One region of the Paenibacillus sp. FSL R10-2778 genome, then DNA from elsewhere that is predicted to be linked to it. Evidence: riboswitches for the same ligand, from Rfam matches in the RefSeq annotation. Region 1 holds a riboswitch; the other holds the start of a gene.
The links. A riboswitch is a leader RNA that binds a small molecule or an ion and turns the genes downstream of it on or off. The one in region 1 is predicted to bind cobalamin.

Region 1 (6,296 bases):
GATTCTGCACCGGTTAAAGCTGAAATCAGTTCAATCGCAGAGGCATCCCCACTTGTAACTTTTGCACCCTTAGGAATGACTACAGATACGTTACCTTTTATGGCCTCTATCTGAGGAAGGACGCTATTACTTGGTAAATTGACACTAACCTTTGATTGATTTTCTTCTGAAATAGCTACTGTGATTTCTTTGTTGCTATCTCCAGCGCTGATCGGAACGATATAATCATTAGCGTCATTTGGGATTTCAACTTTCGGGTTCTCCCCAGAAGGTAACGGAAGTTCTTTCGGACCCTCTGGTTGCCCAGGCCCCGGTTCTTCTGGTTGTTCCAGTTTCACATCATTCATATCAAAGAGACGGTTGCTATGATTGAGCAGACGATCATAGGACACAAGTGCATACGTACCTTGGTCCGTTGCCATATTGTCTACTTTGCCTGTGAGGATATGCTTAAATCCACCCTCAGGTGCAGCAAAGCTAAGTAATGCATCAATAAGCGAATTTCCACTTTTAACAAATCTAGCGTCAGTGTGCGGATCTACACCTACACCAGTTAAGGCTACAATTACCTGCGAGATACTCTCGCTGCTAGTGCTTCCCCAGCTTGTAAATCCGCCTTGATTGTTTTGGTTATCGGACAGCCATTGGATGGCCCGATCCACGGCAGCTTTTACATCATCACGGGTTGCATAATAAGGTGCAAGAGCTTGCATCGCCATCGCAGTCATATCGACATCGGCTTTGGTTACGCCTAATGCCCAGCCACCAGCTTCTGCTGTACCTTTTTTAACCTCTTTATCTAAAATGTACTGAACTAGTTTTTCTCTTGTGGTCTGTTCTGTAACTCCATCAACTACAGGGATCTCATAGTTATGGCTATCTAACGCGATCAGAGCAAAAATCGGACCATTATTGCCTTGCTTTTGGATATATTGATAATCAGCGAGTGCTTTTCTCAGATCATATCCCGCAACATTTGTGATATCTTTTCCGATAGAGGTAAGTCCTAGAATCGCTCTGGAATTCTCTGTGCTTTTATTGGCGTCGAGTTTTCCATCCTCTTTAATGATTGATGCTATTTTCGTAGCTACATTATTGTAATAGAGATCATAATAACCGTTAGGTACTGTATAGTTCGCCCGTGCCAGAGAAAGGATCGACCATTCTCCGCTGCCTGTTCCAAACGTTGGATTCTTTACAGTATTTAAAATATAAGCAAGGTTTTTATCTAACTGTTGTTTGACGGCAACTGTAGTTTCCAGTTTGTAAGTAACCTGATAAGTTACATTTGTTTTGTTTCCAGCTCCGTCAAGAGCCGTTACAGTAATTGCATTACTGCCTGAATTCAGAGTAGCTTTGTACTCCCCATTTGCAGGTGATAAAGTAACTCCATTCAGCTTCACTTCTGGAGTAATGTCACTATATACATTGTCTGTGACAGCTACTTTGAAGCTTATTTCTTTATTGGATACTTCCTGTTTATCTTGTATGCCACTTACTGTAATAACAGGGGGTTCAATGTCTAATGCATTATTAAGACCGACAAGCGCATGATCTACACTTATTTGAGAGCTTGCCATGTTTTCGAGCACGGAATAGGCTTCATAAACTGCCGATTGCACTACTGGTCTGTCCAAAATAGTTTCTTTATTAGGGGCACTATTAATCTCGGCGATTTCCGCAGTTAAAGCATCCTTATTGGCAAGTTGAACTGGGATTTCCCCCCAGCCGCCAAGATCAGAACCATAGCCATAAGTGGTGAACTGAGTTCGAATGATGTCACCGTCTTGAGGCTTATAATCGGTCATCCCAAACGGAGGAAACACATTATTTACTGCATACATCCAACCCGACATGGAGGTGTAGTCAAACTGACTTAACCAATCTGGGTCTGCTTTAGTGCCGACTGTATTCCCATCGGCTGAAATCATATCTAAAATATATTGTGGAATATTGACTTCACTTCTGCCACTATCTTTAACTTCTGATAAATAAAAACCACTATCTATATTTCCTAAATATCTATAATTCCCATCACCTAGCGCACGTGTTATTAAAGATGCGCCATTATCGCCTTCATAAATCGGAACTTTAATAGGTTCGTTAATATACCCTTGGCCTAAGGTGAATTTCTCTACGGATACAGATACATACCCTTTAAGGGTAGAGCTTGCTCCATCTGCTTGAGCCGGGATTACACTTGTAGAGAATGTCGTAATAAATACAGCTACAATAAGTAACCACGCTAAAAACTTATGTTTCTTCATTTTTCCATAACCCTTCCCTTCATACCTATGATAAAAAACAGAATAAACTTTCTCATAACCACAAAAAAACCACTCAACATAAACGTCAAGAGGTTAAGATAGTGAACCACAATAATAGCTGGCAAACACTATTCAAGCACCTCTCTATCGATCGTAGAGTTTGATGGTGTAACAGAAAAAGGCAGATATTCTGGCTCAAGTATCATCACCCTTGCTGCCTTCCCAGTTTCCCAGTGGCATTTTGCAAGGACTCCTCTTTCACAGCGGCGGGACCGCGCGGGATTCACACCCGCTTTCCATTTAACCAATCTATGATTGTACTTCCGCAACATTCATAGTTGGCACCTATTCCTAATTTTAAATTTTCATGCTTCATCATATCTAATATATATGTTTTTGTCATGTTATATTTCTTTTTTGTATAACGGGCAGCTAGAGATAATCCTATTTAATAACCAATTTCTACGAGTAGGGTTATTCAAATAATTTCTTTATCCAACTGTGGGGTAAATTAATTTAAATCACTAATTCTTATATGAATTTACCACAAATTAGTAAGGTACTCGCTAAGTGTATTCTATGTTAGGGTATATTCAGAAAGCGTTTACAAAATAAAACTGGAGGTGTTTGTGTTCATCTAACCACCAAGTACAGCGTCAAAGCCAGGTCCAAGCATCCTAAATTTATCTCACAAAGGAGAATTCAATGACTACGCGAATCCAGAAATCCTTCTTATCATTGACACTTGTCACCGCTCTTCTGCTCTCTCTGTTCTCATCCATGGCCGCAGCTGCAACTAAGGACGAGCAACAAGCTAAGGCAGCGCCAAAGAGTAAGATCCAATCCTATGTAGACGAAATGCAGCCCGGATGGAACCTTGGCAATACTTTAGATGCTACAGGTGAGGATGAAACCTCCTGGGGCAATCCACGTGTGACCCAAGATCTTATTAAAAAGATCGCCGCTCAAGGCTATAAAAGCATTCGGATTCCTGTGACCTGGGATACTCACATGGGTGCGGCACCAGACTATACCCTAGAAAAGGCCTACCTCGACCGCGTGGAAGAAGTTGTCGGCTGGGCACTGGACGCCAAGCTTTATGTCATGATTAATGTCCATCATGATTCCTGGCTATGGGTAAGCCATATGGAAGAAAAACACGATGAAACGCTGGCACGTTATAATGCAGCCTGGACTCAAATTGCCGATCGCTTCAAGGACAAATCCGATAAGCTGATGTTCGAGAGCATAAATGAACCTCGATTCACCGATGGTGGAAGCACAGACGAAGCAAAAATGGAGCAAATGCTTACTGAACTTAATAACTCTTTCTATCAAATCGTGCGCAAATCCGGTGGGAAAAACGACCTCCGCCCACTTGTATTACCTTCATTAGAGTCTTCACCTACGCAAACAAGAATGGATCATCTCTATAAGACGATTACGGCTCTGAACGATCCAAATATTATTGCGACCGTTCACTTCTATGGCTTCTGGCCTTTTAGTGTGAACATTGCCGGCTACACCACGTTTGAAAAAGATACAAAAAACGATATCACTCAAACTTTTGATAACGTTTACAATACATTTGTAGCTAAAGGCATCCCTGTCATCGTCGGTGAATTTGGTTTACTCGGGTTCGATAAAGACACGGGTGTGATTGAACAGGGCGAGAAGCTTAAATTCTTTGAGTATCTGACTTATTATTTGAAAGAAAAGAAAATGACTTCCATGCTCTGGGATAACGGGCAGCATTTCAACCGTAAAACTTATAAGTGGTCTGATCCTGAACTCCACAATGTATTAATGTCTGGTCTGAAGGAGCGTTCCTCCAGCACCGAAAGCGATTTGGTCTACCTAAAAAAAGGTGCACAAATCAAAGATACCAAGGTTAAGCTAAACCTGAACGGCAATAAGCTAACCACCATTAGTGCCAACGGAAAGTATCTGACCAAAGGTAAAGATTACACCTTAAATGGTGAGGAGCTCACCCTCAAAGCCAGCCAACTCAAAAAGCTCACAGCTTCCCAAAAATACGGTGAAAATGCCGTGCTGACTCTGAAATTCAACAAGGGTGTTGCGTGGAGACTTAAGGTCATTGTGTATGATACAGCTAAATTAAGCGATGCAAAAGGCACGACTGAATCCTTTGCCATTCCGACCACCTTTAATGGTAACCAGCTTGCCACAATGGAAGCTGTATATACCGCTGGTGGCAATGCAGGTCCGCAGGACTGGACTCCATTTAAGGAATTCGGCAATACCTTCTCACCTTCTTATAACACTAAAGAAATCAAGCTGCTTCCCGCGTTCTTTAAAGATGTTAAAGACGGCGAGGTTATCCTGAAGTTCCACTTCTGGAATGGGGATATTATCACCTACAAGATCACGAAGAGCGGAACAAACGTTGTAGGAAAGTCCTCTTAAGCATCGGTCCTGTTAACAACACAAATAGGGGTGTCCCTTCAGGGAACATCCCTATTTGTATTCTACCTATCACATATAAACCTCATCATACGAAATTATCATCAACCGATAAATTAAATATACGCCAAGATAGGCTCCGGTAATAAGAAACATTGGATTCAAAAATATCGCATGGATCGAGGTCATAAACACAGCACGATCTCTTAATATCTCGTAAATCGACAAGGCGGAAATATTTCCAAAGATAATCGCACTTAAGACCGAAACAACATTAAAAACCATACGCCACTTTATCGATTTCCCCTGTAACATCAGCATAACAATGGGAACAAGAATACTACCAAGTACGATTAGAAATTTCATCCAGCTCACCTCGGTAAATTTTTAATCGTCCAATTCCACACTTTCGATTTGTCCATCTGCATTTACCGTCCACTCGATTTCAACGCCATTATTCAATCCGAGCTTGTCTTCATCTTCAATGACTATATGATCAGGAATCGTTAAGGTTTGCTCTTTACCGCCCTCTACTTGAACAGTAACCTGTTTACCCTTAACAGCAGTGATCCTTCCGTCATATTCAATCTGCTGCAAAACAATCTTTTGATTCGAATCTGTAATGGTGACCTGCTTGCCTCCGTCAGTTAGCAGCTCAACCTTTTTATGATAGTTATCTTTTAACGAAACCTCCTTGATAACTCTCTGAACGCTAACCCCCTCTGGAAGTTTCCCAGTATTTGAGCCGGGTGACGCAGATGTTAGGGGTTGTTCTGTTACGTTATTTGTAGGTACAGGTGTAGTTGCTTCTGCAGAAGGTGCTGCAGTTTCTACTTGAGCTGTTGGAGTAGGCACTTGAGTCTCATCCGCTGCTTTAGTGCAACCACTTAGCAATACCATACATGCACAAATACAACAAAGAATTGTAGCCCTGGTAAAACGTTGTGTTGTTCCTTTATTCGATATCATCTTTTACCCCCGCATTTTAATGTATTTTTTTCTCTATAGTGGACATAGTTTTACCTCTTATCTTCCTTTTATTCACCAGAATATGGCCATCTGAAAGCAACAGTTAGATAACAATTCATGAATATGTCAAAAAACCGCCCTGATTTAGATCAGTGGCGGTTTCCATGAAATAATGAGATAAATTAGATCCTATTAATTTACAATATGTGTGCCAGCCTGTTGGCTCATCGCAGCTTTCATATTTTCCGGATTGGTAATGATAACTCTACGTCCCTCTTTTTTCAAAAAGCTAAGACTTGCTTCAATTTTAGGCTGCATACTGCCAGCAGGAAAATGACCCTGCTCCGCATATACCAACATTTCTGCCGCTGTAACTTCTTCAAGAGCCTTCTGCTCAGGCGTACCGAAATTCACACATACCTGAGGAACTCCTGTTGTAATGATCAGCGATTCTGCATCGATCTGTTCGGCCAGCAGACTTGTAGCAAAGTCTTTGTCAATGACCGCATCGATACCTTCGTAGGTATTATTTTCGGTTTTGATCACAGGAATCCCGCCTCCGCCAACAGCGATTACCACATAACCCGTCTCAATGAGTGATTTAATGACGTCTTTTTCAACGATATCAATCGGCTT
Region 2 (6,296 bases), 170 kb from region 1:
TATAACGCGCTACGCTCGGTACGCTATCTTTAGCATAACCGGTAACAGTTATTGTATAGCTATTTGCTGGGAGACCCCCATCAACAACAGCCACACCTTGTTCATTCGTGATTACCTTCTTATCACCAACCGAAACCTGCACACCTGCAGCCGGTGAGGTAACCGGATCAGAAGTTAAGCTTTCCTGATTCCACACCCACTTTTTCTGTGAAACCTTTACAGTAAAAGCTTCATTAGCTTTTGGCTGTGATGGGGTAAGCACCACAGCATCTACAACCTGTGTATTTTCTCCTGCATAATAGACAAGTACACGATCGGATTCCTGTAGTTCGAACGCATCCATACCCACACTTGGATATATCCACTCCCCGCCGCGTGATACCACGAAGCTCCACCATCCGTCGTAAGTACCTTGCGAAACTCCATGGATACCTGATACAAAGTTGCCATAAGACGATTTGGTGATATCTACTTTAAAATCATCGGTAGACCCTAGTTGTTGCAACGCTTCAAGGGCATTGGAGGCTTTCAAAGTCCCCTCACTAATCAACCCTTCCGGGCCTTCAACGGTTAGCGAAGCTGTTACATTCTTAGAAATCACTTTTAGAGCTTTTGTATATTTAGCAATCGTTGGGGCTTTGCCTTCACGGTAGCCAGTTACAGTCAGTGTATAGTCACCTGCGGGCATATTTCCTGAGAATACGGCCTCACCTTTAGCATTCGTCGTTACCGTCTGAGCTCCAATTTGGACCTGAACACCCGCAGCTTTTGCAGTTACAGGAGAGGAAGTGTTCGTAGCAGCGTCCCATTTCCACGTCTTACTAGTTACAGTGACGGTAAAGGAATCGCCCTCTTTAAGATTTGCTTTGGAAAGCGTAACGGAATCCACAAGCTTAGTGTCATCTCCGGCATAATAAACCAGTACCTGATCTGAATCTTTAAGTACAAAATCACTCATGCCTACATCGGGATTAATCCATTTTCCGTCACGTGATACAACATACATCCATCCGTCATAACCACCAAAGCTTCCAGCAGCAATACTTCCGATGCCAGTCACATAACTGCCCGAAGGATTTGTGATCGGCAAGTTCGTTTGAAGCGCCAGCTTCTCTAACGCTCCAAGTGCGTTGCCAGCATAGGCGTACCCTTGTGCCAACGTGGCCTGTGGTCCCTCAATCGTTACTGGAGCGTAGATGAGTGAGCTCTGAATGGAGGATTTGGAAAAATCGTATAGCTTACTGTTGCTTCCTTTATATAGCAAATTATAGGCAACCAGCGCCTGAAGACCTTGCTCTGTCGCCAGAATATTACTGCTTCCACCACGGCTATGGGTGAAGCTACCATCAGCTAGACGATAGCTAAGCAGGTTCTCCATTAGATCCACTTTGTTTTTGGTGTATTCTAATCCACTAGGATCAACTCCGAAGGAGGTGAGTCCAAGGATTGCTTGTGCGCTACTTTCAGCACTGTCACCGTAACCCCCATGGCTATCTTGAGCTGTAGATAACCAAGCTACGGCTTGTAGCCCTGCTAAGTAGGCTTCGGGATTATTTTTATGTGCCGCCAGAGCCGTCAAGGTTATCGCTGTCATATCAGGCTCACTTGCACCTGAGGTTAGTGCAAAGCCCCCATCCGGATTCTGTTTGGAGAGAATCTCCGTAAGGAGCTTATCCGCCGTCCATTTCGCGTCACTTGGGATATTATATTTACCAGAATCCAGCGCAAGTAAAGCATATACCGGATTATTAAGCGTCTGTTCACTGAGCTTGCTATTATTATAAATTTTCTCAATCAGATTATAGCCAGGAGTCGTTCCGTTACCAGCAAAGCTAGTAGGATCTGCACCAATCGCTCTCACTGCGAGCACGATTCGAGCATAATCGGTTACATTGGTGAAATCGCCAGCTGCATCCTTTACTTTTTTCTCAAGCTCTGAAAGGTAACTAGCCGGCAGCTTGTACCCTGCTTGCGCTAATCCAATGGCTTGCCAATCCGATTGCACGCCACCTTTCAAGAGATATTCTGCAGCCGCATAAGTCGCATCCGCAACATTAATCCGCTCCGCGGCAGTTGCCTCCAGACCGGCGCCAGCGCTCGCTTCTGCAAATATTTGTCCCGCCGGAGCAAGAGATGTTCCTAGAATTGAAATGACCATGAATAAGGCCAGCCCAAGTGCTACAAACTTGGAAGACATGATTTTCTTCATTGTTTAACCTCTTTCTGTATAAGAATGGGTACTGCCGGGAATAAGACGCATAACATAAAGACCGCCCCTTTGGAGGGCGGTCAGGGAAGATTACAAATTGAGGCTGCGGCGCTTGCTTCCTGCCAACAGTCCATCTGTATATGTTCCACATTCTTACCCCACGAAGAATAGAAACGCTCACGAAAAAGGCAGGTCTCCTGGCTAATGCTTCATCGCTGTTCTTCACCTTCCCACCCTACCTTCGGGGCAGTGGCTTATAGAAGAAACGCTCCGCACATACAGTGGCGGGACCGCGCCGGACTCTTGCACCGGACTTCCCTTTTAAGCAGACGACTAGATTGATTTAGTCTGCACCTTTTCCAGTATGTAGTATCTTATTTTGACATCCATAATCATATCTATTAATACATAGCATGTCTATAGAAAAGCTTAGTATGGGCAGCAAAAAAATGAACAGCAATACGCCACCTTCCGGTAGTTATTGCTGTTCAGAAAGCTTGTTATTCGACTGTTCCATCCGGACTTGCAGTCGGGGAGGGTTCAGCACTTGAATCAGAAGCTGGTGGAATATTAGGATCGAGATCTACGATCAATGTAAATCTTCCGGCTTTGATCATACTTTTCTCTAGAATTGTCGCTCCAGACTCCAATGTAACCTCAACCTGATAGGAAGGTTGTTCACCTTCAGTCACAGCTGTTGCGGAAGGTAACCCAGTACTGTTCTCAGTATCAGAGGAAGGCGTAGGAGACGGAGATGCATCAGCTACAGAATTAGTAGCATCTGCACCTTCTGCTGTTCCTCCAGTAGTGCCAGCGGTATCTGACTCGTCAGCGGTGTTTCCCTCATCCGTCCCATCCGTTGACGGCACTGGACAAGTGCCATTTGTAGCAGCGACCTTAAAGCTTTTATCTATCTCTGTAGACGAAGACATTAAACTAACCTCAGTCGGTTGAAACTGCACACAGTCATCTGCACTTGCGAAGGTGAACACCAATATGCTGCTCCCCTTATCTCCTTCGACGCTCTGATCCTTCAAGTATACTGAAGCCGGAGGCAGCATATTGCCTGCACTCTGGACAGGGGTCGGCTCAGGGCTTGTCCCCGGCAGAGCCGTCTTCGTATCATCCGGACGCAGCATACTGAATACGATAATTGCAATAATCACCAGAATACCCGTAATGGAGCCGGAGATTAAGAGTCGAAATCGGCTGCGGCTGATCCAGCGCGCCAGCGGGGAAGCCAGTTGGGAGCGGGCTTCATTGTACACATTTTGCAGAGCAGGCCGAGCTGCCGCGACATAGTTCTTTCGGAATTCCCGATTCTTGAACGCTTCACGATCACTGCTCAGGAAATACTTCAGAATCGCCTTACGGTAACCCGGTTGCAGCTTTTTATTCGAAACCGTAAATAAAGGATTGCCTTGCGACCAAGCAAAAAACCGATAGATGATTTCTTTGTCGGAACCGGCTTTACGCTTTAACAGCTCCAGAAGCGCATCGTAATCCAGCGGACCCCCTTCACGCTGAGTTGTATAGTAAAAGGCTAGCGGAAGCCGTTCAAAGGGTTCCAGAACACGCGCCTCTTTTAGCAAACGACGACCCAGTAGCTGCACATCGTCTAGTTCCTGCGGAGACAATCCTGTAAAAATCTCCTCATTCGGCTTCTCTTCACCAAACCAGCGGTAAGCGGCACGCAGCGCATTCTCTTTCTGCTTGCTAATCCTATCCAGTGGCGGCTGCCAATCGACAACATTACCATACCGTAAAAAAACTACCTCCAGAAGCTCCTCCTGCGTCATATCAGAAAGCGATAAGCGGTTCAGTAAGAATCTATCTGCTGAAGCAGCAAGATCCTGCATTAGGGAGAGTGCCTTAGGAGCAACTCCTGTTCCTTTGCGGCGATCTTTTTCTGCCTTATCTACAATTTCATGAATTTCCGCCACAGAAGCCACCGGATCATGCTCCAGCTGGAGCTTTTCTAGCAAATAATCCTTCACAGCATTTTGAGCAAAAGACTGCTCTAACGCCACTGGCAGGAACCGCCCCCAATGGAGCACAAAGCTCAGAATATCCGCAGATCTGGACGCCGCAGCTAGTCTTGATTCCATGTAAGGCTCAAGCAGCTGCTTACGGAAATAAGTTTCAGACATCACGCGCTGGAAGTAAGCTGCACTTAACTCATCATTACTCTCAATGATCCCGTAAGCAGCACTCAAAATATCCTTGCGGCCCGCTTCCACACTATGAAGCATCCCATTGATGAAATAATCCACGATTCTGACCCTGTAATTGTGATCCTTAAGTACAAAATACTCTTTAAAGCATTCCATAATCGCCGGATCTGGCACATTTCTTTGCCGAATCAGATCAAATTCCCGGTCAAATCTTTCTAGGAAAATATCATTCAAGCGGATTCTAGAATGAATTGCACCGTCTGGTTTAAGGTAAGAAAGCAAACCACTTAGCACCGCACTCTTGTTTTCCGTATATAAATGCTCGTTCCCTTGCTCAATCTCATAAAATATAGCCAGCTCATTATAGAAAGAAAGGGTTAGCTTGTGCTCAGGACTCTCTCCACGCAGAATCTGATCGGCGAAGCTTACGAAGTCGTTAATATCTCCTGGATTCAGCAGTAACAGCTTCCACACCAAATCAGCATAAGGCTGGCGGGTCTCGCCAAAATCGACATTCCCCATCCGTCCGGAAGCCAAATCAAAGGTATAATCCTTCTCAATACTGCGGTCACCGGGACGAAGTGAACCTTTTTCCACAAAGCTAAGATGTATATATTTACGGCTTTGCGGTTCATTCGCATACGTAATCACGCCTAATCTACGGCGGAATTCATACGGCAGCACGCTATACAGAATTTCTGTAAGCTCCACCGCCCGCGCGGACAACTCGGTGATAGGTACGTTTAGAGCCACGTAGATTTTTTTCTTACCTGCTACAGAGAGCATCACCGCTTGCAATAATGCCTTGAATATCCCTTCATCAATCCCTAACAGGCGTAAGCCTGCAATTGGATCAGGGCTGCGGTCTGTGCGAACAACTGGAATAGAGGGCAGCTCCGGCAAGGTTCCACCAAGCTCTCCCGTATAACGCTCTGCAAAATCAGCATGCAGCCAGTCTCCATAGCTCTGCACAATTTCTTCGGAACGTGAAGCAGGAACTACATAGTTATGTGCAAAAAAAGCGCTTCGTTGGCCTGTGAAATCGGCCGCTTGATAACGACTAAGCCCAATAACTGTATCCCCGTTCTCAGCATGAAATAGGTGCAGCGCACCAGGATATGCAGCCTCATCCTTCTCTCCACGTGCGGTTAACTCCGCAGGAGCATCGTAGAGGCAGAAGGGATGAAGGATTTTTTTCACAAAATTATTGTCTAGACTATCTGATTTCGCTACCGTATCGAAGCCTTCTGTGGAACGAAACACTCCGCGACGTTCGCGGGTGTACATCTGTTGGGCGATTGTTGACCCTGAGAAAACATTCACGGGCCGTCGCTCCCCTCAATATACTTCAGCTTATGCAGCAGCCAAATAAAAGGCTCGTCTACACGAATCGGGCTAACTACACCCTCAATCTTTTGATTCACAGGGTTGCTGCCCAACGCAGATACTGCAAAATAACCCGTATTCGCGAAATAAACATCCATTGTATCTTTAAAGGGTCTGTCCACCTTACCAATAAATCTGCGAATTTCCCCGTCGATATTATGAAATTCGTCCATGTTTAATGTTTTGCGGTGAACATAGTTATTGAACACATTGCTGTTGGACTTGATGTAATCGCCATCCTCATCCTTCAGTGAATGCAGCATATCACTTTTGGCAAGCACAACCGCTGTTGGAATGTCTGTTTTGCTCTTTTCCTGATAGGCAATAAAATCACCGAACATCGTCAGCACCACATCGCGCGGCTCGTCATATTGTGAGACCCATTCTCCCGGGCGGTCACCGATGTTAATATGAATCTTTTCACGGATAGAACGGATTTGCAGCGGATCGACCATAAACAAAATACCCGCAGAGTTCTTGATATGCTGACCATGAAGTCCAAGATAATCCTGATCCACCATACCCTC

Region 2: another riboswitch for cobalamin. It lies ahead of NST40_RS04555 (DUF4430 domain-containing protein); the one in region 1 lies ahead of NST40_RS03885 (S-layer homology domain-containing protein).

Annotation. Positions count from the first base shown of each region.
Region 1 is NZ_CP151956.1:878,714-885,009, reverse strand. Features, by position in the region: gene NST40_RS03885 (S-layer homology domain-containing protein) at 1-2,267, opposite strand, end outside; cobalamin riboswitch at 2,430-2,631, opposite strand; gene NST40_RS03880 (cellulase family glycosylhydrolase) at 2,973-4,694, shown strand; gene NST40_RS03875 (transposase) at 4,764-5,057, opposite strand; gene NST40_RS03870 (hypothetical protein) at 5,079-5,660, opposite strand; gene arcC (carbamate kinase) at 5,853-6,296, opposite strand, start outside.
Region 2 is NZ_CP151956.1:1,047,662-1,053,957, reverse strand. Features, by position in the region: gene NST40_RS04555 (DUF4430 domain-containing protein) at 1-2,209, opposite strand, end outside; cobalamin riboswitch at 2,379-2,582, opposite strand; gene NST40_RS04550 (glycosyltransferase) at 2,710-5,706, opposite strand; gene NST40_RS04545 (hypothetical protein) at 5,703-6,296, opposite strand, start outside.